2 regions of the Allocatenococcus thiocycli genome follow, and region 2 is predicted to be linked to the other one. Evidence: predicted binding sites of a transcription regulator. Region 2 holds the regulator's gene; the other holds the start of a gene.
The links. Region 2 encodes MetJ, which represses methionine synthesis genes. Its sites were predicted from a motif close to TTAGACNTNTANANGTCTAA; they were not measured.
Positions count from the first base shown of each region.

Region 1 (12,049 bases), on a different contig from region 2:
AGCAGTGATCCACTTACTAACGCAAAGCAGAGCAATCCGATCACGACGGAAACCAGCAAGAAAAACAGTTCGAGTCGACCGGTCATACTTTTCGTATTACCGAGTAAGCGACGAATCATGCTCCCGGCTCCAAACGGAAGCCGACTTTAGGAATGGTTTTGAGCAAGTGCTCCTCGAAGGGTTTATCGAGTTGTCCGCGCAGCTGATAAATGTGGCTGCGAAGCACATCGTTATTTGGCTCGTTTTCTTGCCATAAACGAAAGGCAATGTCTTCTCGGGTTACGATTTCTGGAGCGCTTTGTACAAGCATTTCTAGAATGGTGTAAGTGGTTGGGTTTAGTGCCAACTGCTTGCCTTGGCGATACGCCTGGTGCGTTTTTTGGTCAATCGTTACTTCACCGTACTGGAGTTGGCTTGAGGCAACGTTACCACGATAGCGTTTTATTAGCGCAGTCATGCGAGCTTCGAGAATATCGAGGTCAAAAGGCTTAGTCAGGTAGTCATCCGCTCCATGGGCAAAGCCTTTCAGCATATCGTCGCGACTATCTAGAGCGGTCAGCATGAGTACAGGGGTATTATTTCCTGCGTCTCTTAACTTGTTACACAGCGTTAAACCATCCATACGCGGTAACATTAAATCGAGCAAAATAATGTCGAAAGAGTTACTAAGGGCAAGCTTAAGGCCAAGCTCTCCGTTGTCAGCGTAATCAAGCTGCATGCCAGCACACTCGAAATAATCGAACAGCATTCCAGCGATTTCTCGATTATCTTCTACTAAAAGTACACGTTTCATTCATTCTTATCCAATCTCGGCAATGTCGGTTTGCCCTTGACGAACATTATTCACTATAAGCGTGAAAAAGTTGTCAATGTTATAAACGATTCACCAGTATAAGTGACTGATTGAAAGCGTAACACGCAAAACAAAAGGGCTCCAGAATTGCTTCTGGAGCCCTTTATTAGATTTCGTTGTTTCGATGGTTATCGACGCTTAGGTTTGCGCTGACCGTCTGGTTTACCCTGAGCTTGAGGGCGGCCCTGGCCTTGTGGCTTACCGCCATTCGGACGGTTTGAGTTAGAGCCTGCTCGCTGGCCGTTGTTATTACCACGACCTTGACCACCTTGCGCTTTACCTGCGCCATTACGGTTGCCAGAAGGCTTGCCGTCACGAGAACCACTCTCAGAGCGTTTCTCAAGGTGACCACCAAAACCAGGCTGATTCTTGGTGTGTTTCGTGGCAAAACGGTTTGCACCGTGGCGGCCGGATTTACGACGCTGCGCTGGCGTTTGCGCATCAATGTCTTCAGCCGGAACCAAACAAGTGGCTTTGTCACCAATCAGATGTTTTTTGCCCATGCTAACCAATGCTTCACGAATCATGGGCCAGTTTGCCGGATCGTGGTAACGCAGCAGAGCTTTATGCAGACGACGCTGACGCTCACCTTTAGCGACAGGAATGTCTTCACGCTGTTTGTACTTCACGCGTTTCAGAGGGTTAGTCTCTGAGTAGTACATTGATGTTGCGTTACACATCGGCGATGGGTAGAAGTTCTGTACCTGGTCACACTCAAAGTTGTTCTTCTTCAACCAAAGAGCAAGGTTCAGCATATCTTCATCTTCAGTGCCAGGGTGCGCAGAGATAAAGTAAGGGATCAGATACTGTTTCTTACCTGCTTCAGCACTGTACTTCTCGAACATTTCTTTGAAGCGGTCGTACGTACCCATGCCTGGTTTCATCATCAGATCCAGAGGGCCTTTTTCAGTATGCTCAGGTGCGATCTTCAAGTAACCGCCAACGTGGTGAGTGACCAACTCTTTCACGTATTCTGGTGACTCAATCGCAAGATCGTAACGTACGCCCGACGCTACCATTACCTTCTTAACGCCTTCAACCTTGCGCGCTTCGCGGTAAAGGTCGATGGTGTGCTTGTGGTCTGTGTTTAGCTTGTTACAGATACCTGGGAACACGCAAGAAGGGCGACGACAGTTCGCTTCTGCTTTCGGATCTTTACAACCCAGACGGTACATGTTCGCGGTAGGGCCACCAAGATCGGAAATCGTGCCGGTAAAGCCGGGAACTTTGTCGCGAATTTCTTCTATCTCGTTAATGATCGATTCTTTAGAACGGTTCTGGATGATTCGTCCTTCGTGCTCGGTAATCGAACAGAATGAACAACCACCAAAACAGCCGCGCATGATATTCACTGATGTTTTGATCATGTCATACGCAGGGATTTTCGCCTTACCGTACATAGGGTGAGGGACACGTGCGTATGGTAAACCAAACACAAAGTCCATCTCTTCTGTGGTCAACGGAATCGGGGCTTGGTTAACCCAAAGTTCACGATCGCCGTGGCGTTGAATCAACGCACGTCCAGAGTATGGGTTGGTTTCCAGGTGCATCACACGGCTTGCGTGCGCATATAGAATGCGGTCGTTGTTAAGTTTTTCGAAGTTAGGTAAACGTACCGCTGTGGTTTTAGCATCATGACGTGACGGACGAATAGTGATTGGCTGCGCCGCAGCTGGTTCGTCTTTTTTGGTGTCGCACTGCGTTTCTACCTCGTATGGGTTCTTAGGTACGAACGCTTCTTTACGTGGTTTTTCAATACGAGACGAGTCGATGATGGTATAGCTGTCTGGCGCTGCAGGCAGGTTAACCGCTGTACCACGAATGTTCGTCATGTCAGAAATGTTTTCGCCGTTTGCGATGCGGTGTGCCACTTCAACCAGTGCACGCTCAGCATTACCAAATAACAAAATGTCGGCTTTCGCATCAAACAAAATCGAGCGACGAACTTTATCTGACCAGTAGTCATAGTGCGCAACGCGTCGTAGGCTGGCTTCAATACCACCTAGTACGATAGGCACTTCTTTATAGGCTTCACGACAACGCTGTGAATAAACTAAGGTCGCGCGGTCAGGACGTTTACCACCTTCGTTATTCGGTGTGTACGCATCATCGTGGCGAAGTTTTTTATCTGCGGTGTAGCGGTTGATCATGGAGTCCATGTTACCCGCTGTGATCCCAAAGAACAGATTTGGCTGACCAAGCTGCATGAATGCGTCTTTGTTCTGCCATTCTGGTTGAGCAATGATACCGACTCTGAAGCCTTGCGCTTCTAGTAGACGGCCAATGATCGCCATACCAAAGCTTGGGTGATCCACGTAGGCATCCCCTGTCACAATGATAATGTCACAGCTATCCCATCCTAGGGCATCCATTTCTTTGCGGCTGGTCGGCAAGAAAGGTGCCGAACCAAAACACTCGGCCCAGTATTTTTTGTACTCATGAATAGGAGTGATGTTGTTGGTCATATTTTGCTCTCTGTTCCAGGGAGCGCGAATTATAGCGATTTGATGATCAGGTATCTATACCAAACTTGTTTATTCAAGCTTAGTTCATCGAGTTTTATTTGGATTGTAAAAACTCGACGGACTTCTCAATGAATTTTTATCTACGATTACCCCGAAGCCCTTATAGTTATTAGGGTCTTGGTGTGAGGTGTCCCAATATCAATACAACCAATAAGCAACTGCTCCCTTATTGTGGTTCACGTTTATAATCAGATTATACAGAGCAATATTGAGAGTCAGGCAGCTACGTCAGTCGCATTTAGCCACTGCATTCGAAGTTAGGGTTTAAGAAGGAAGGGCTAGGTAATGGGTGAGTCAGCAACGGTAACACATAGAAGGGTATTGATGTGGATGAACAACGATAGCGAACAGGAACGAGACTGGTTCTCGTTTTTGCCCACAAAAGACCAATTTGAAAACAAACTAGAGCACTTCGCCAGAGAGAGCGGCCATCAAGATCTCAATATCATCATGACGCTGAGGCCGAACTTTAGTCAGAAGCGCTTAGTGGAGCAGCAGCTAGGGTTTGCTGACTTTATCACGCGCAGCCGCTACACAAAGCTAGCCGGTCAGTTAACTCGGAATGTATTTGTCGTGTGCTTGCAAACACCGCGTTGCCAGTGGCTAAGTACCATCAAGCTAATCGAAGTGGCTATGAAGGGATTCTTTACGGAATTAAAAAGTGAGATGGGCACAATGGTTCATGACACGATTGTTGAAGGACAAACTGGCGTTTCCGTACTTGGTTACGATACGAGCAGTCCCAAAAAGGCGCTAGCTTTGGCGGTTCAAACGATGGTGTCGTCTAAAGTAGGTGAAGGAGGATACTTCAATTTTTATAACAGCACGCTGCATACCGAGCTGCTAAAACGCCAGCACTTAGAAGCCTTCCTTCAAAAGAAAATCGATGGCGAACTTGTGGATGTCTATTTTCAGCCGATTGTGGACACCTACTCAGGTAAAGTCATTAGATTTGAAGCGTTAGCGCGGTTTCACCATGAAAATAGTAGTTACACTACGCAAGAGATGATTTCGGTTATCGAAGATCTGGAATTAATCGCCGAATTAGATGATATGGTTTGTCGAATCGCGCTGGAGCGCTGGTCTGAATTACAAGGCTTCTATGACGATAATGTAGGACTGTCCATTAACCGCTCTCTCAACACTAAGTTAGATGTATTACAGGTGTTGCAACGTTCATTAGATTTGATTAAATCCAGCAATGTCAATCCTGAACTGGTGACATTAGAATTAACCGAATCGGCTTACTTTGAGCAAGATGAAGCGCATACTCAAGCCTTGAAGCAGATCAGGCAAGAAGGGATCAAAATCGCCATTGATGACTTTGGTACCGGCTACGCTTCTTTTTCTTATCTCGGAAAAGGACAGTTTGATCTACTCAAAATTGACCGTAAGTTTGTCGCGGATATTCATGAGGGCAGCAGTAATTATTACATTGTTAAAATGATCACCGAACTGGCTCACCAATTGGGAGTAAAAGTGATTGCAGAAGGCGTCGAGCAAGTACAAGAGCGGCGTATTCTGGCCGACCTTGGGGTCGATTACCTTCAAGGGTATTTGTTTTCCCCGGCTGTGCCAGCCACGGATCTGAAGCAAGCTAAATATTGCCAGAGTTTATTTAGCTTGGGTTCGGGGTAATGAAAGCCTCTGCCTTCAATACGTAATCAGAAAATGCTGTCGAAGTGAGTTCGAAAGGAGAACAGAGCCGATTAATGGCCCTTTAGGGTTTAGGTGGTTTGGCGATAGGTGATTTGTTATTATCGCCACCCCAAACGACTTTTGAGCTTGCTACATCATGATTCAACAATTGCTGGTTACTTTTCCTCCTATGTTATTTGGCGCACAAGCGCTACTGACTTTGCTTTTAATCAAGGGCGATATTTGTCCGGGTCAGCGAGGTCGTCTACACAAAATGTTACCTGCAATAGGAGTCATGTGGCTGGCAGTGGCATCATTGCGCATTGAGGCGTTTATGGTGGTGTTTGCGATCTTCTATTTCTATTCTCAGGTTCAGACCAAAAAAACGCGTGAGAAAGGGCCAATTTGGGCATTGCACCTGGCGAATGGTTTGGCGTTTGCCTATGTCAGCATTCAAGTATTTGAACAGGCTAACTGGCCAGCGGCGTTTGCAATGGCGTTCATGATCTTCTTTCTTGGGGCTTCATTCTCTCAACTGCTACTTACGATTGCGCGTAGCCGTTTACAAGCGTTTCATCGAATCTTACCAGTAACCGGTATTGTATCTGGCATGTTGTTGGTGATTGCGACGCTGTTTTCCTCTTACCAGTTGGATGAGGCAGCATTAAGTGCCGCAACTCAACCAATATTCATTGCCTTGGCGATGTTGATCTCTTCTATTGTGGTTTGGTGTTGGCACATTTTCACCCATAAAAAACCTGAGAAAGTGCAGCTTAGTATCGCTTTCTTATTTGCTCTTGTTTCTATGACAAGCCTGCAAAGCTTGTTTTCAATGATCGCTTAATATCCCGTTTGTGAGCTCACGATCTAGAGTGGGCTCACTTTAAATTCGCCAGATTATGTCTACGCTGTATATATACCCGATCACTTGAGGTTATTTGGGGTATAAACCTTGTCGAAGAGGAGTGTCGCGATGGATTTAAGCAATGTAGGTAATCTGGATAGCATTATTCTGTTAGGTATCGTCAACGAAAAACTACGCTTAGAGTGTGACAGTTTTGACGAATTAGTATCGACTTATGAAATGGATACAGAGTCGGTAGTAGGCAAGCTGGATATGCTTGGCTACCAGTACGACCCTCTCACAAACCAATTCAAATCGTACGAACGCTAACAACGTTCAACATCTCCCATTCTTAAGCCATCTTGATGCCATCGAGGTGGCTTTTACATTGTTGTCTTGCGGTCGCGAAAAACGCCTGTAAATAGCGTTTGTCTTTCTCTGAGTTTCGAACAGCTGCAAACAGGCGACGCCACAACCCATTGCCAAATGGCTTACTGGTAATTAATCCTTGTCGAGAAAATTCTGAAATGGCCCAGTTCGGCAGCGCAGCAACCCCTAATCCAGCCGATACCATTTGTACTAACATCAATGTGTTGTCTGCTTGCTTCCACTTAGCTGGCTCCACACCGGCTGGTTGTAAGAAGTGTTTAACCACATCAAGTCGCTGTTTTTGAACCGGATAAGAGAGCATGGTTTGATCGGCAAGATCTTGAGGTTCAATAATCGCTTTATCAGCCAGTGGGTGGCTGGTGGACGTGATTAGGCGCATTTCAAAGTCAAACAAAGGCTCGTAGTGCACCTCTGAACGCGGCTGAATATCCGAAGTAATAACCAAATCCAGCTCTCCGGCGAGTAGGGCAGGTAAAGGCTCGAATCCAAAGCCTGAAGAAAAATCCAGCGTCACACTAGGCCACGCCAACTGGTATTCCTTAAGGGCAGGCATCAGCCATTGAAAACAAGAATGACATTCGATAGCCATGTGCAATCGGCCATTAACGTCTTCTTTCAAACTTGCCAGTTCATTCTCTGCTCTAGCGAGTTTCGGTAAAATATCTTCTGCAAGGCGCAATAGAATTTCACCTTCTGAAGTGAATTTCACCGGGCGGGTTTTCCTAAGAAACAACTGCCCACCAATGCGAGACTCCAGATCCTTAATTTGGTGCGAAAGAGCTGATTGAGTCAAATGCAACGCAGTTGCCGTGGCCGTCAGCGAGCCCGTATCTCGAAGCGAGGTAATAGTACGCAAGTGTTTTAGCTCTATCATGAATCTCTTTCATCCTTTAATGCTCACCATGAACTTAATTAACTTAACTGCAAAATATAGAAATGTAAACGTCTAGACGTCTATTAATTAAAGGTATTGGTGCGTTTTACGATCGCATTATGAATTTTTTTAATAAACAAGTTGAATATTTAGACCTTGTCCAATTTTAGTCTGAGAGAGATAGTTTAGCCATCCAGACATCCTACCGGTTAAGCCAGAGATGTTCTGACCAAAATAAACTGAATAATAAGGACTAGGGAAATGGCGACAATCACACACATACTTGGCTACCCACGCATTGGTGAAAAACGCGAACTGAAATTTGCGCAGGAAAAATACTGGCGCGGAGAAATCGATCAAGCACAACTCCAGCAGGTTGGCGCGCAGCTAAGAGCAAACAACTGGCAAGTACAAAGCGATGCGGGTTTGAGTTTTGCCACTGCCGGCGACTTTGCCTGGTATGATCACGTACTGACAACAACATTGTTACTGGGCCACGTACCAAAGCGTCATGCCGAGGGCACACCTAACCTAGATACTTTGTTCAAGGTTGGTCGAGGCCAGTCACAGGCTGGTTGTGGCTGTGCAGGCGCAGCAGCCTCTGACATGACTAAGTGGTTTAATACCAACTACCACTACATTGTGCCGGAATTTAGCAAAGACGATACTTTTGAGGTGAGCTGGCCGCAGCTATTTGAAGAGGTGAGTGAAGCCGTTAACGCGGGACACAAGGTTAAGCCTGTTCTACTTGGTCCATTAAGTTACTTGTACTTGGGTAAAGAAGTTGAAGAAGGCTTTGACCGCCTGTCATTGTTACCAAGATTGCTCACCGCGTATCAAGCAATTTTGGCTAAATTGGCTGCACTGGGTGTGGAATGGGTACAAATTGATGAGCCTATTCTGTCTCTTGAGCTGGAAAGTCAATGGGCGGATTCATTTAAACTGGCGTATCAAATCATACGCAGTGACGTAAAAGTGCTGCTAACGACTTACTTTGACGCTGTTACCGATACACTGGACAAAATTGTCGAGTTACCTGTTGATGGTTTGCACATTGACTTGTCTGCAGCGCCAGACCAGCTTGATGAAGTTGTGGAAAAACTACCACAAGGTTGGGTGTTATCGGCTGGCGTTATCAATGGACGCAATGTTTGGCGAGCGGATCTAAGTGCGCAACTGGCGAGATTACAACCGGTAAAAGAGAAGCTAGGCGATAAGCTGTGGGTTGCAAGCTCATGCTCATTACTGCACAGCCCGGTAGATCTAGAGCTTGAAACAGCGCTGAGTGAAGAAGTAAAAAGCTGGTTCGCCTTTGCTAAACAGAAAGTTACCGAGGTAGCCCTGTTAGGTAAAGCACTGGACGGCGATCAAAATGCGATTCTGGCATGCGACACCTACAGCCAGCCAATCAATGCGCGTAAAACGGCGACCCACGTGAATAAACCTCAGGTGCAGGCTCGTATTAATCGCATCACCGCGGAGCTAACACAACGCAGTGCTCCTTATCCTGAGCGTGCTGCGCATCAGGCCGAAGTACTGGGGTTACCGCTGTTGCCAACCACGACTATCGGTTCTTTCCCTCAAACCGGTGAAATTCGTGTTCAGCGCAGCGCGTATCGCTCTGGTCAACTTTCTGAATCAGATTATATTTCCGCACTGAAAGGGCATATTGCTGATGCGGTAAAACGTCAGGAAGCTCTGGATCTGGACGTGTTGGTGCACGGTGAAGCTGAGCGTAACGATATGGTTGAATACTTCGCAGAAAACCTGGCTGGTTTCCAAACAACCAAATTCGGTTGGGTTCAGAGTTACGGTTCTCGCTGCGTGAAGCCTGCTATTGTCGTTGCGGATATCGAGCGTGAAAAACCAATCACGGTTGAGTGGTCAACGTATGCACAATCTTTGACCAGCAAACAAATGAAAGGAATGCTGACCGGCCCTGTTACGATTCTGTGTTGGACATTCCCGCGTGAAGACATTACTCGTAAGGAGATCACCCAACAGTTGGCGCTGGCGCTGCGAGATGAAGTTTCTGACTTACAAAATGCAGGCATTAATATCATCCAGATTGACGAGCCTGCGATTCGTGAAGGGTTACCGCTTAAGAAGCGTGATCATAAAGCTTACCTGGAATGGGCTGTGGATGCGTTTAAGATTTCTGCAGGTAGTGCGAAGCCGGAGACGCAGATTCATACTCATATGTGTTACAGCGAGTTCAATGAAATCATTGACTCAGTTGCGGCACTGGATGCAGATGTGATTACCATTGAGACATCACGTTCAAACATGGAATTGCTAAAAGCGTTTGAAGAGTTTAATTATCCAAATGAAATCGGTCCTGGAGTTTATGATATTCACTCACCAAACATTCCAAGTGAAGAGTGGATTGAAGGTCTGATCAAGAAAGCGGCAGAAAAAATTCCGGTACAACGTTTATGGGTGAATCCAGATTGTGGTCTAAAAACACGAAACTGGGCAGAGACAGAGGCAGCGTTGGCGAACTTAGTCTCGGCAGCGAAAAAGCTGCGTACTGAGCTAGCATAAACAGCAGTTAAAGAAAAAGCAGGGGTGAGCCCCTGCTTTTTTGTATCTTTTAACCAGCCATTCAAATGCGATGCTTGGACGGTATCCAATACTGAGCTCGCTCGGCAAATTACTGTGATTAATTGCTACAGCGTTGTTCTGAAATCAGTTCATCCGCCATCAATTGACCGCGCGTATTACGCACTTTCACTCTATACATTAAACCCATATTGATATGATCTCGGATTTCTGGTTTGTGGCAAAATGTGTAGATACTCGAGTTAAGCATTTGTGCTAATGGTTTCGCTCCCATCGCGCCGTCGTTATAAATCATCATCATTTCAACGACATTCTTGTTAGAAGAAACCCGCATAATTTGCAGAGGTCCATATTCCATAGGTAGACCAGCAGAGAGAACACCGGCACGATTAGATGCCATCAGTTCCAGCTGACGCTCTTTATCCGCGGTAGACGTACAGCCTGCTAGCGCACCAAGCGCCAGAAACAAACACAGTAATTTTTTCATAAATTAAAACACTTTTTTGAACGGTTTGACGATCACGTTTTCGTAAACGCCCGCCGCCACGTAAGGGTCTTTATCTGCCCAGGCTTTTGCGTCTTCCAAAGAATCAAACTCTGCTATGACGGTGGAACCGGTAAATCCCGCTTCTCCTGGGTTGTCAGAATCAATCGCTGGCATTGGGCCTGCGGTTAGAAGTCGTCCTTCGTCCTGAAGTTGTTGCAAACGTTCCAGGTGTTGAGGGCGAACACTCATACGCTTTTCTAATGAATTCTCGATGTCCTGAGAAAAGATGACATACCACATAGCATAGTTCCTTAATTGGTAGGTTGAAGTCCTAATTTAACGACTTTTTGGTGGCTCTCACAAGTTAACAATAGAAAATGTGAGAATTTTCCTTCTATTAGAACCGTTTCAAACCTATTTTGCGATAGGGCGAGGTTTACCTTCACTGTCGATCGCGACGTAATTAAAGGTTGCATCACACACCATAAAGCGATCTTCAATGCCGTCTACTTTCACCGGTTTCACCCATACTTCAAGGTCGACACTCATTGAAGTGCGGCCGATGTTTTTACATACACCGTAACAACAGACGACATCACCGACGCTCACTGGTTTTCTAAACGTAATGCTCGAAACAGAAACGGTGACGACGCGTCCGGAAGAAATTTCTTTCGCCAAAATAGCACCAGCTAAGTCAAGCTGAGACATAATCCAGCCACCAAAGATATCGCCGTTCGCATTGGTATCAGCAGGCATTGCGAGGGTACGAAGCAGTAGTTGGCCTTTCGGAGAGTTAAATTCTTGGCTCATTGTGACATCCTAAATCATCGTCAGCGCTTAAATGGGACCAATCTCAGTAAGTAAAAGTTCCCAAGCATTTTCATCTGCCAGGATGTTCTGTTAGTTACTATGATGGATAACAAGCGCAAATATTAATTGGAACAGTAACAAAACAGCGACCCGAAGGTCGCTGTTAAAAATAATTTGCGCGGATTATAGCAAAGCTGAGCCGTTATTCATCAACCGAAACATCGGAGGAGCTATTTTTCTGCTCTTTTGGCATGTGTTTGTAGATGTAAAAACCAGTAGCGATCATATAACTGAATGTCGCTATCAGCAGACCAAACACCTTAAAGTTAACCCAGACATCGAGTGGCAGTTCGTAGGCAACATAAATGTTTAAGCCTGCGCAGAAAGAGAAGAAGCCGACCCAAGCCCAGTTGATGCGTGTCCAAATGTTTTCAGGAAGAGAGATCTCTTTTCCTAGCATCCCTTTTATTGCTGATTTGCCCATCGCGTGACTGACCGCAAGACCAATAGCAAATACCATGTAAACAATGGTCACTTTCCATTTGATGAAGTTGTCATCGTGGAGAAATATGGTCATGCCACCAAATACAGCCACCATCACGAAAGTGATTAACTGCATTTTTTCCACTTTTTTGTAAAGCGCAAACGTCAGGACGATTTGAATAGCGGTCGCGACGATGAGTGCTCCGGTCGCAACGTAAATGTCGTACATCTTATACAAGGCAAAGAAGACAATGAGTGGAATAAAATCAAGAATTTGCTTCATGTTGCAGAAAACTACCTGGTTATTGAGTTGTTCACAGTCTAGCGGAATCTGACGCAATGTGAATAGCTCGAGACAATTGGATACAAAAATTGCCGCGACAATGGCGGCAATCCTTGTCTCTAATTTATAGTTTAGGCGACATTCTGGTATTGGGGGATACGCGTTTTGACATCTTCTAAATAGCCTTCACACAAAAGGTTATCTACTGTGGCAGCGAGTTCGTCATTGGTCATGATGCCGCATGATGACTTGCCCGTCATCAGATTGAGGTATTGGTGATACTCATTTTCGGAATAGTGA
Region 1 covers NZ_CAKLCK010000012.1:1,276-13,324, reverse strand. Annotated here, with positions in the region: gene L9Q40_RS05625 (sensor histidine kinase) at 1-119, opposite strand, end outside; gene L9Q40_RS05620 (response regulator transcription factor) at 116-793, opposite strand; gene L9Q40_RS05615 (YgiQ family radical SAM protein) at 982-3,318, opposite strand; partial or broken gene L9Q40_RS05610 (EAL domain-containing protein) at 3,700-5,016, shown strand; gene L9Q40_RS05605 (HI_1241 family integral membrane domain) at 5,174-5,860, shown strand; gene L9Q40_RS05600 (DUF4250 domain-containing protein) at 5,990-6,190, shown strand; gene metR (HTH-type transcriptional regulator MetR) at 6,213-7,124, opposite strand; gene metE (5-methyltetrahydropteroyltriglutamate--homocysteine S-methyltransferase) at 7,386-9,668, shown strand; gene L9Q40_RS05585 (GspS/AspS pilotin family protein) at 9,787-10,173, opposite strand; gene L9Q40_RS05580 (YciI family protein) at 10,177-10,473, opposite strand; gene yciA (acyl-CoA thioester hydrolase YciA) at 10,588-10,983, opposite strand; gene L9Q40_RS05570 (septation protein A) at 11,186-11,749, opposite strand; gene L9Q40_RS05565 (hypothetical protein) at 11,881-12,049, opposite strand, start outside.
Region 1: the regulator MetJ is predicted to act here: its motif matches at 7,189-7,208, upstream of metE (5-methyltetrahydropteroyltriglutamate--homocysteine S-methyltransferase).

Region 2 (12,049 bases):
CATATCTACTGATCCATTCAGTTATAAGCAGATAAAAAACGATCCTATTTTTTCTTTCTTTAAAACAGCGTGTTACCCTCTTACCAATATCTTCATTTTATCTATTCATTCTAAGTGCTTGATCCTTTCTTATTTTTCCAAGATTAATATAACCAAATGTTCTGAATTGACCTTTCAATACGACTGGTAACAAGAACTATTCTTGTTTATATTGTTTTTTCGATAGTTACTGTTTATGGGTTTTGAGTATGTTTGTATGTCTTTGTCATGGTGTTTCTGACAAGAAAATTAGGAAGTTGGCAGTTGATGAAGGCATAACGGATATCAGGGGGATAAAGCGATGTACAGCTTTGGGTAGCCAATGCGGGAAGTGCATTCGACAAGCCAAAGAAATTTTAGCAGAACACTACACCGAACTAAAACAAGCTAGCTAATCACTGTAATTGCTCTGGTGAAAGCGCTGAGCCTTTTGACACCTTCTCATTTGCTTCTACATTTAAATGAAGCCTAAATAGAGGAGGGGCTAGTCAATGAAAGGCGATCCAATCATAATCCAACATCTCAACAAAATACTTGGTAACGAACTCGTCGCTATTAATCAGTATTTTCTCCATGCTCGTATGTATAAAGACTGGGGTTTAAAGCACCTGGCTGATAAGGAATATCACGAGTCTATTGATGAAATGAAGCATGCCGATCATCTCATTGAACGTATTCTATTCTTAGAAGGTTTACCTAACCTGCAAGATCTCGGCAAGCTGATGATCGGTGAAGATACCAAAGAAATGCTTGAATGCGATCTTAAACTGGAAATGGCCGCTATTCCTGATCTAAAAGATGCGATTGCTTACGCAGAAGATATTCGAGACTACGTTTCACGTGATCTGTTTCAGGATATCCTCGAAGATGAAGAAGAACATGTCGATTGGCTTGAGACTCAGCTTGGCTTAATCGAGATGTCTGGCATCGAAAATTATCTGCAAGCGCAGTATGTCGATGAGGAATAATCTCGGCAATTTCCTCGTTATGTTTACAAATCTGATGCTTACAGCAGTGCACCTGACTTAAAAGTTGGGTGCTTTTCCTGCTTATCTGGTCTAATCTCTTTTAATATCGATTTTTTAAGGATATTGCTCGCAATCTTACCTATGAAGATTGACTTCTATCCATTAGAATTTATTCCCCCTTACCTAAAAAATAAAAAGAGAAACGCCCACATGTCTGAAGACAAAGCAGTAACTCCCGAAGAAGAGCAGCGCCAACGAGCCCTTGACTATCATGCATACCCAACCCCAGGGAAGATTGCAGTCGAGCTGACAACACCCGCAGAAACCGCCGGTGATCTTGCATTAGCATATAGCCCTGGTGTAGCTGAGCCTGTACGTGAAATCGCACAAAACCCAGACAATGTATACAAGTACACCGCGAAAGGTAACATGGTTGCCGTTATTTCTAACGGTACCGCGATTCTTGGCTTGGGTAACTTAGGTCCGCTTGCTTCTAAACCTGTAATGGAAGGTAAAGCGCTACTGTTTAAGCGTTTCGCTGGACTTGATTCTATTGATATCGAAGTAAAACACCGCACGATCGACGAGTTCGTCAATACCGTAGCAAGCATTGCTGATACCTTCGGTGGTATTAACCTTGAAGATATTAAAGCGCCAGACTGTTTCGAAATTGAAAAGCGTCTTATCGAACGTTGTGATGTACCTGTATTCCACGATGACCAGCACGGTACCGCTATCGTAACGGCCGCTGGCATGCTGAACGCCATTGAGCTGCAAGGTAAGAAGCTTGAAGACTCTACGATCGTTTGTCTTGGTGCAGGTGCGGCTGCAGTAGCGTGTATGGAACTACTGATCAAATGTGGCGCGATGCGTGAAAAGATTTACATGTTGGATCGTAAAGGCGTGATTCATACTCGCCGTGATGATCTTAACGAGTACAAAGAGCTATTCGCAAATAACACCGACAAACGTACTTTAGAAGATGTGATTGAAGGTGCTGATCTGTTCCTTGGCGTATCAGGTCCAAACCTGCTTCCACCTGAAGCATTAAAACTGATGGCGGATAAGCCAATTGTTTTCGCATGTTCAAACCCAGATCCTGAAATTAAGCCAGAACTAGCACATGAAGTTCGTGATGACTTAATTATGGGTACGGGCCGCAGTGATTACCCAAACCAGGTAAACAACGTACTGTGTTTCCCATTTATTTTCCGTGGTGCGCTTGATGTGCGTGCAAGCGAAATTAACGATGAGATGAAACTTGCTGCGGTTGACGCTATTCGTCAATTGGCGAAAGAGCCAGTACCAGAAGCGGTACTGAAAGCGGCGGGTGTCGATAAGCTTGAGTTTGGCACTGACTACATCATTCCAAAGCCAATGGATGCTCGCTTACTGCCTCGCGTTGCAAAAGCTGTTGCTCAAGCAGCCGTTGACTCTGGTGTTGCTCGTATTGAAATGCCTGAAAACTACATGGCAGAGTAAGACAAAGATTTAAATGATGTACAAAAAATGGGACGCGATGGCGTCCCATTTTTTTTATGTCATTTTTTAGTATTAGGCGCTAAATCACCGCTTGGTGTATTCAACGTGCTCCTAATTACTCTTCGTCAAATGACTCAAATTCGATGCCCATTTCGGTCATCAGAGCTTTTGCTTCAGTCGGAATATCGTCAGGGCGATCTTTACGAAGGTCCTCGTCCGTTGGAAGTGGCTGACCCGTATACGCATGTAGGAATGCTTCGCATAGGAGTTCGCTGTTGGTTGCGTGGCGTAAGTTATTGATCTGACGACGAGTACGTTCATCAGTTAGCACTTTTAAAACTTTCAGCGGGATAGATACAGTGATTTTTTTTACTTGTTCGCTTTTCTTTCCATGCTCAGCATATGGGCTAATGTATTCGCCATTCCAGTCAGCCATTGCGTACCTTCATATTTGTAATAGGTTAAAAACTAATTGAGGTGCTGATTTTAGCTGCATTTACTGCCATAAGCAAAGACATATAGACGTCTAGAAGTGTTGACGTCTTAATTTTTGACGAGTAAAGTGACAAGAACAGTAAGGGAAGTGTGCAATTCATTGAATCTGACCATTTAGATATAGCGCATTCCCATTTAGAAGTCATCACCTGTGAAAGGATACACCCATGAGCTCCCGTAAGCCTGCAACTATTGCTGTACGCACCGGTATTGAGTCTGACACTCAATATCATGCTGTCGTTCCACCAATCTACCTTTCAACGAATTACGGCTTTCCTGCGTTTGGGGAAGTGCCTAAGTACGATTACACGCGTTCTGGTAACCCAAACCGTGGATTATTAGAAAGTGCATTGTCTGAGCTGGAGTCTGGCAAAGGGGCTGTCATCACTAACTGTGGTACGTCCGCACTGAACTTATGGGTGTCTGCTTTTATTGGACCTGATGATCTTATTGTTGCGCCAAACGACTGTTATGGGGGCACTTATCGTCTGTTTAACACTCGTGCAAACAAAGGCGATTTCAAGGTGCTGTTTGTCGATCAAACTGACGAACAGGCGCTGGATGCGGCATTAGCACAGAAACCAAAACTGGTTCTGCTAGAAACGCCATCTAACCCTCTGGTTCGTGTTGTCGATATTGCTGTCTTGTGTGAAAAAGCGAAGCAGGTTGGCGCATTAGTCGCGGTAGACAATACCTTTTTAACACCGGTGTACCAGAAGCCATTAGAGCTAGGTGCTGACTTTGTTATTCACTCTACAACGAAATACATCAATGGACACTCAGATGTGATTGGTGGTGTGATTATCGCTAAAACGGAAGAGCATGCAGAAGAGTTAGCGTGGTGGGGCAACTGTATTGGGGCGACAGGCACACCTTTTGATAGCTACATGACCTTGAGAGGTCTTCGTACTTTGGGTGCGCGTATGCGAGTGCATGAAGAAAGCTCACAGCAGGTGCTGGCTTACCTGCAGAAGCAAGCTTTGGTGGCGAAAATTTATCATCCAAGTCTTCCACAGCACCCTGGCCATGAGATTGCTAAAAAGCAACAGTCTGGTTTTGGCTCTATGTTGAGCTTTGAGTTTGCGGGCTCGTTTGAGCAGCTTAAAGCCTTTGTCAAAGAGCTTCAGTTGTTCTCACTTGCAGAGTCTCTGGGCGGGGTAGAAAGCTTGATTTGTCACCCAGCATCTATGACGCATCGCGCGATGGGTGAAGAAGCCTTGGCTGAAGCGGGTGTATCACAGCAATTGCTGCGCCTTTCTGTAGGGCTAGAAGATGCACAAGATCTTATTGCCGACCTAGAACAAGCATTCACTAAATCTGCACAGCAATAGGAGTTAATAATGACTGTACAACGTCAGCTACACAAGTTTGGTGGTAGCAGCCTGGCAAACCCAGAGTGTTACTTACGTGTAGCGGGAATTCTCAAGGAATACTCTGCAGAAAATGACTTGGTGGTGGTCTCTGCAGCAGGTAAAACAACCAACCGCCTGATTGAGTTCCTTGAAGGCTTAGAAAAAGATGGTCGAATTGCGCACGAAGCTTTGCAGAGCTTGAGACAGTTTCAAATCAGTCTCATTGAAGAGTTATTAGAGGGAGATGCGCAAGAACAGCTGCTTGCCTCCTTACAAGATGAATTCAGTACATTGGCGGAACTGACCTCTCCGCTGACCGAAGCGCAAAAGGCGGCGGTATTAGGCCACGGAGAAGTATGGTCTTCTCGATTACTGGCTGCTTTACTGACGCAAAAGCAACTGCCTGCTGTAGCGCAAGACGCGCGAGCGTTTCTGCGCGCAGAAGCGGGCACTCAACCAGAAGTTGATCGTGCTCGTTCATACCCGCTTATCAAAGAGGCACTGGCACAACATAGTCACAAGCGTGTGATCATTACCGGCTTCATGGCACAAAACGATAACGGTGAAACTGTTCTGCTTGGCCGCAACGGTTCAGACTACTCTGCAACCGTGATTGGTGCGCTTGCCGAAGTGAGCACAGTGACGATTTGGAGTGATGTAGCGGGCGTTTATAGCGCAGACCCTCGTTTGGTATCAGATGCATGTTTATTACCACTCTTAAGACTGGATGAAGCGAGTGAGTTGGCTCGTTTAGCTGCGCCAGTACTGCACAGCCGAACCTTGCAGCCTGTGGCTCAAAGTACCATGGACCTGAGCCTTAAATGCAGTTACCTGCCAGAGTCAGGTTCGACCCGCATTGAGCGAGTTCTGGCTTCTGGTCGTGGGGCGAAAATCATCACCTCACTGGATGACGTGCTATTGGTTCAGCTAGCATTTGCGCATGGACATGACTTTGAGAAAGCACAGAGTGATGTTCTGGAATCCCTAAAACGCGTTCAGTTGGAGCCACTGGCATTTGAAGCTCAGCCTGAACAGCAGATATTACGACTGGCATACACAGCAGAAATTGCTGGCGGTGCACTCAAGTATCTACAGGAATCTGATTTGGATGCGGAGATTAACCTCACTGATGGTTACTCTCTGATTGCTGCCGTAGGTGCTGGTGTGACAACTAATGCCAACCACTGTTTTGGTTTTCAGCAAAAGCTGAAACACTCTCCGGTGGAATTTATCGCTGAGACGGAGTCTGGTTTAAGTCTGGTAGCAGTATTACGTAACACTGATACCGAAGAACTGGTACAGACGGTTCATAGCCAGTTATTTCAGGCACAGAAGCGCGTTGCTGTCGCATTATGCGGTAAAGGGAATATCGGTTCGAGCTGGCTGAGTTTATTCGCTTCACAGAAGAATGAACTTGAAAAACGTCATGGCATGAGCTTTGACTTAGTCGCGGTGGTTGATAGCCAAATGTATTGGTTTGATAGCCAAGGCATTGATGCATCCAGTGTTTCAGCACGCTTCAATGACGAAAGTATTGCAAACGACGGCTCTTGGTTATCTCGTCTTGGTGCTTTGCAGGACTACGATGAAGCTGTGGTTCTCGATGTCACCGCCAGTCAGGAATTAGCGAAATGTTACGTTGATATCGCTCAGCAAGGCATTCACCTAATTTCGGCGAATAAAGTCGCAGGTTCAGCTGATAGTCAATATTACCATCAGGTCCAGGATGCGTTTGCCAAAATTGGACGTCACTGGCTGTATAACGCGACGGTAGGTGCCGGGTTACCAATCAACCATACGGTGCGCGATCTTCGTGAGAGTGGTGATGAGATTATTGCACTCTCTGGTATTTTCTCCGGTACGCTTTCATGGTTATTCCAACAGTTTGATGGCTCAGTGCCATTCAGCGAGTTAGTGGATTTAGCCTGGCAGCAAGGATTAACAGAACCTGACCCTCGCTCTGACTTAGATGGCTCTGATGTGATGCGTAAGCTGGTTATTTTGGCGCGTGAGTCTGGTCTGGATATCGAACCGGGAAGCGTAAAGGTAGAGTCGTTAGTTCCTGAAGAACTGCGCACGCTGAGCTTAGATGAGTTTTTTGATAATGCCGCGCTGCTGAGCCAGACTCTGCAAGAACGTTTGACCAAGGCGCGGAAAAACGATCAGGTACTGCGCTACGTTGCGCGTTTAGAGAAAGATGGCAAAGCGACCGTCGGCATCGAAGCCTTGTCCCGTGAGCATGCGCTGGCTAACCTACTGCCGTGCGACAATATTTTTGCTATTGAGAGCAAGTGGTACAAAGACAACCCGCTTGTTATCCGCGGTCCTGGCGCTGGACGTGAAGTGACGGCAGGGGCGATTCAGTCCGATCTAAACCGCCTTGCTGGGCTGTTCTAAACATTCAAAACCCCGGAATTCATCCGGGGTTTTTTATTCCTGTCTTGGTGCCATAATTAATCTCAGAACCGTTATTGGTGAACTATTTTTGTGGATAAATATTAGCCAATAATCAACTTGAACTATCCTCATCATTAACGTGAAAAAAATTCATAATCACAAGGTTGACATTAAATCGTATTCAATACATTCTGTAGACATATAGACGTCTAAACGTCGATTTAAGAATTTGATTTCGTGGCGGGTTGCCACAGGGAGAGTAAGATGGGTTACACGCACGCAGGCCATATCGATGCCTTAAACCAGAATATCGCTGAATTGTCAGACAATATTAATGTTTCATTTGAGTTTTTTCCGCCAAGCAATGAAAAGATGGAAGAGACGCTATGGAACTCTGTGCACCGTCTAAAAACACTCAAGCCTAAGTTTGTATCAGTTACTTACGGAGCTAACTCAGGCGAACGTGACAGAACTCATTCCATCATCAAAGAAATCAAATCAGAAACAGGCTTAGTGGCAGCACCGCACCTGACTTGTATCGATGCGACTCGTGAAGAATTGATTGAGATTGCCGATGATTACTGGAACAACGGTATCGAAAATATCGTCGCACTACGTGGTGATATCCCACCAGGTGGCGGTGCTCCTGATATGTACGCGTCTGATCTGGTTGAACTGTTGAAGTCTCGTCATGATTTCGATATCTCAGTTGCGGCTTTCCCAGAAGTGCATCCTGAAGCAAAAAGTGCACAGGCTGATCTGCTAAACCTTAAGCGTAAGGTGGATGCAGGTGCGAACCGAGCGATTACTCAGTTTTTCTTCGATGTAGAGTCTTACCTACGTTTTCGTGACCGCTGTGTTGTCGCTGGAATCGACGTAGAAATCGTACCGGGTATCTTGCCAGTCTCGAACTTTAAACAGGCGTCTCGCTTTGCTGCGCAGAATAACGTAAAAGTTCCAGGCTGGATGAGCAAGCAGTTTGAAGGTTTGGATGATGATCCGGTAACTCGTCAATTAGTTGGTGCAAGTCAGGCGATTGATATGGTGCGTGTACTGAGCCGTGAAGGTGTGAAAGACTTCCACTTTTACACGCTAAACCGAGCTGAGATGACTTACGCGTTGTGCCACACCTTGGGTGTACGTCCTCAAGTTGCAGTCTAAAACGTGAGTGAAAAAGAAAAGGCTTGCCCAATGGCAAGCCTTTTTTGTTGTTAAGCTATGAGCTGTTTGAAGTGGATTAGCCGATAACTTCAAGTTCAGTTAGCACTTCTTCTGCCCACGTGATCCACGTTTCGCGTAGTAGAAGGTTGCGGCGTAGTGTCAGGCGCTCCAGACGTGCTTGTTTATCCAGAGTAGACGGCGTCGCGTAGTATGCAGCTTCGATTTCTTTGTAGTGAGAAACCAGTTTGCGTGACTCTTCAACCAGTTCAGATAGTTGCTCACGGAAAGGTGCAGACGGTTGCACAGCACAAGCCATCAGCTTCGCTGAGAACTCGTCACGAACTGTTGGGTGTGCAGTTGGCTGATCAAACCATTCACCTAGTGCGCTACGTCCAGCATCTGTGATGGAGTACACTTTACGGTCTGGTTTGCCTTCTTGAGGCTCTAGTACGCAAGTAACCAGTTCTTTCTCAGCCATTTTGTTTAGCTCACGGTAAACTTGCTGGTGGCTCGCTTTCCAGAAGTAACCAATGCTAGCTGAGAATTCTTTTGTGATATCGTAACCGGTTGCATCGCGCGTGCTAAGCACAGTTAAGATTACGTGTGGTAATGACATGTCTTCAATCCAAATGGTCAATAAACTTGTAAACAAGCTACTTATACTTTCAGCTGCGCTCTTAATGGCGTTTTGAGTTTTTTATGCATAAGTAGCACCAACAAATGTTGGTCCTGTCACCTTAAAGCCGTTTATCACCTAGAAAGATGGGTGGAACCCATCGAGGCTGGAGCTGATATGGTTGGATTTATTCGCTCTCAGCAAGGCGAGTAGTATATAAATAATAAGCATGAAGTGGAATACTAGGAAAGAATAACACTAAAAAACTAACATAATACTCAGTAATGTATTTTTGTGGTTATTTATTCTGATTCATTGGTTCTTTTTGGGGTGTTTTTAGGGTGTTTATCTGGTTAATTGCTGTTCAATTTGATGGATATAAGAAAGGCTGAGCGATTGCTCAGCCTTTTATATCATAATCTGTTACAAGTAACAGGCTATTTTAACCTGTGTTACGCATACCTGCCGCGATACCCGCAATAGTCACCATCAGCGCTTCTTCAAGGTCTGCTGATGCTTCCTCATTTTGACGTGTACGATACAGCAACTCGGCTTGAAGCATATTCAATGGCTCAACGTAGATGTTACGTAAGCGGATGGACTCCAGACCCCAAGGGTCATGTTGCATCAGGTTCTCGTTGTTTTCTACATTCAGAACCGCTTTGATGTCCTTCTGAAGCTGCTCTCGTAATCTTTCGCCTAATGGACGAAGTGACTCATCAACCAAGCGCAGGTCGTAGTAGCGAGAGATATCGATGTTACACTTCGAGTACACCATTTCTAACATGCCAAGGCGCGTTGAGAAGAATGGCCACTCACGACACATCTCTTCCAGTAACGCTTGATGACCTTTGTCGATCGAGTACTGGATTGCTTCACCGGCACCTAACCATGCTGGCAGAACCAAACGGTTTTGGCTCCATGAGAAGATCCATGGAATGGCGCGTAAGCTCTCGACACCACCTTTAGGGTTACGCTTCGCAGGGCGCGATCCCAGTGGCAGTTTACCGAGTTCTAGTTCTGGGGTCGCCTGACGGAAGTAAGGTACAAAATCTGGTTCGCCGCGTACAACGCTACGGTACGCTTCACAGCTCACCTGAGACAGTACTTCCATCAGATCACGCCACTCTTGTTTTGGCTCTGGTGGCGGTAGCAGGTTCGCTTCCAGAATCGCACTGGCGTATAGGTTAAAGCTGTTTACGGCAACGTCTGGAAGACCCAGCTTAAAGCGAATCATCTCTCCTTGCTCGGTAACACGCAGGCCACCTTTAAGACTCTTAGGTGGCTGAGACAGTAACGCAGCATGCGCAGGAGCACCACCACGACCAACCGTACCACCACGACCGTGGAATAATGTCAGTTCCACGCCTTCCTCTTCAGCAACTTTAACCAGAGACTCCATTGCATGGTACTGAGCCCAGCCTGCAGACATAACACCCGCATCTTTTGCAGAGTCAGAGTAGCCAATCATGACCATTTGGTGGTTTTGGATAAAGCCACGGTATAGGTCGATATCCATCAGTTGTTTGATCACTGACTCAGCGTTATTCAAGTCGTCTAGGGTTTCAAACAGAGGACAGACATCCATGCGGTAAGGACAGCCAGATTCTTGTAGCAGTAAGTGAACTGCCAGAACGTCTGACGCGGTACGTGCCATGGAGATGACGTAAGCACCGAATGCTTCACGAGATTGTGCTGCAATGATCTTACAGGTGTCCAAAACCTCTTGAACTGGTTCAGATGGTTCCCAGTCACGAGGTAGAAGTGGGCGTTTGGAAGCCAGCTCATTAGTTAGGAACGCAAGCTTGTCTTGCTCACTCCACTGCTGGTAGTCGCCAATACCAAGATGGCGAGTCAACTCAGATAGTGCATCTGCGTGACGAGTACTTTCCTGACGAATATCCAGACGAACTAGGTGAACACCAAATGCTTTCACGCGGCGAAGAGTATCTAGCAGTGAACCATCAGCGATTACACCCATACCACACTCGTGTAGTGATTGGTAACACGCGTATAGAGGTTCCCAAAGCTGTTCTACTTTTTGTAGTGGTGCTTTGACTGCCAGCTTCTGACCATTGATCTTCGCATCAAGAATATCTTTGGTTTCGTTGAGCAGAGAGCGAAGCTGCTTGAGGATCGCACGGTATGGTTCGTGTTGATCATCTCCAGCCAGTTCACGCACTTGATCGTTGCTGACTGTCATCGACAGTTCACTGATCAGTTCGTTGATGTCATTTAGATAAAGATCTGCCGCCTTCCAACGCGATAGAAGCAGAACTTCACGCGTGATGTTGTGCGTAACAAACGGGTTGCCGTCACGGTCGCCGCCCATCCAAGAGGAGAAATGCACTGGACGTGCGTCGATTGGTAAACCTTCGCCAAGATAAGATTCCAGACGATCATTCATCTCGCGTAAAAACTCAGGTACGGCTTCCCATAGTGAGTTTTCTACAACAGCAAAGCCCCATTTCGCTTCATCAAGCGGTGTCGGACGTTGTTGGCGGATGACGTCTGAGTGCCAGCCTTGGGCAATCAGCTGTTCCAGACGACGTTCAGTTTTCTTGCGCTCTTTCGATGAAAGGTCGCTTAACTCTAGCTTTGATAAACACTCGTTGATTTTCACCAGTTTGTTGATCATGGTGCGACGAGTGATTTCAGTTGGGTGAGCCGTCAGTACCAGTTCAATATTCAGGTCACGTACAGCCTGAGCGGTATCAAGCTTGCTAACATCGTTTTGTACCAGTTTAGAAAATAGCGAGTTGATCGCGTCTGGTTCGCAGATGTGCTCTTCACAGTGACGTGAAATCGTGTGGTATTGCTCAGCAATATTCGTGAGGTTTAGAAATTGGTTAAAAGCTCGAGTGACTGGTGTCAATTGCTCATCAGGAAGGTGTTTAATTTCTTCTATCAAGCTTTCTTTGTCTGCTTGATTTCCTGCTTGGGCTGATTTGGATAATTTACGAATAGTTTCCACTTTCTCGAAGATTTCTTCGCCATGGGCATCGTGAATGGTATTACCCAGTAAGTGGCCTAACATGCGCACATTGCTTTTGAGTGCGGCGTATTTCTCGTTCATTGTCGTCCTGCCTCGTAAAAAAACTACATCCATTGTCCTTGTTAAGACACCAATCTAGCGAAAAGCACCAGTTCTAGTCAAATAAAGCCGACTATGTTTGTAATTATTCCGCTTCTCTCCTGATTTAGAGCAAAGTTACTAGGCCTATGGCTTAATAAATGAAAATTAATTACAAAATAACAAGTTAAATTAGTGTTAACGGTTAACTCATTGTGGTGATAAAGAATCGTCTGTACAGCTCATCGGAGCTGTACAGGTATGTTGTCTTTTTATTTCGCTAACAACAGTATTTGACCATTGCTTTAGACAGTACATCAATGGTCGGGTCAATAAAATCAAAAGCAAGAAACTCATCTGGCTGGTGGGCCTGATCGATAGAGCCCGGTCCAAGTACCAAGGTTGGGCACAGTTCCTGTAGAAATGGCGCTTCTGTACAGTAGTTCACGGTTTGAGAGCTGGTTTC
Region 2 covers NZ_CAKLCK010000035.1:33,601-45,649, reverse strand. Annotated here, with positions in the region: partial or broken gene L9Q40_RS14320 (hypothetical protein) at 1-190, shown strand, start outside; gene L9Q40_RS14315 ((2Fe-2S)-binding protein) at 249-434, shown strand; gene bfr (bacterioferritin) at 531-1,007, shown strand; gene L9Q40_RS14305 (malic enzyme-like NAD(P)-binding protein) at 1,218-2,489, shown strand; gene metJ (met regulon transcriptional regulator MetJ) at 2,605-2,925, opposite strand; gene L9Q40_RS14295 (O-succinylhomoserine (thiol)-lyase) at 3,152-4,315, shown strand; gene L9Q40_RS14290 (bifunctional aspartate kinase/homoserine dehydrogenase II) at 4,325-6,733, shown strand; gene metF (methylenetetrahydrofolate reductase) at 6,998-7,894, shown strand; gene L9Q40_RS14280 (PadR family transcriptional regulator) at 7,971-8,510, opposite strand; gene ppc (phosphoenolpyruvate carboxylase) at 8,953-11,586, opposite strand; gene argE (acetylornithine deacetylase) at 11,864-12,049, opposite strand, start outside.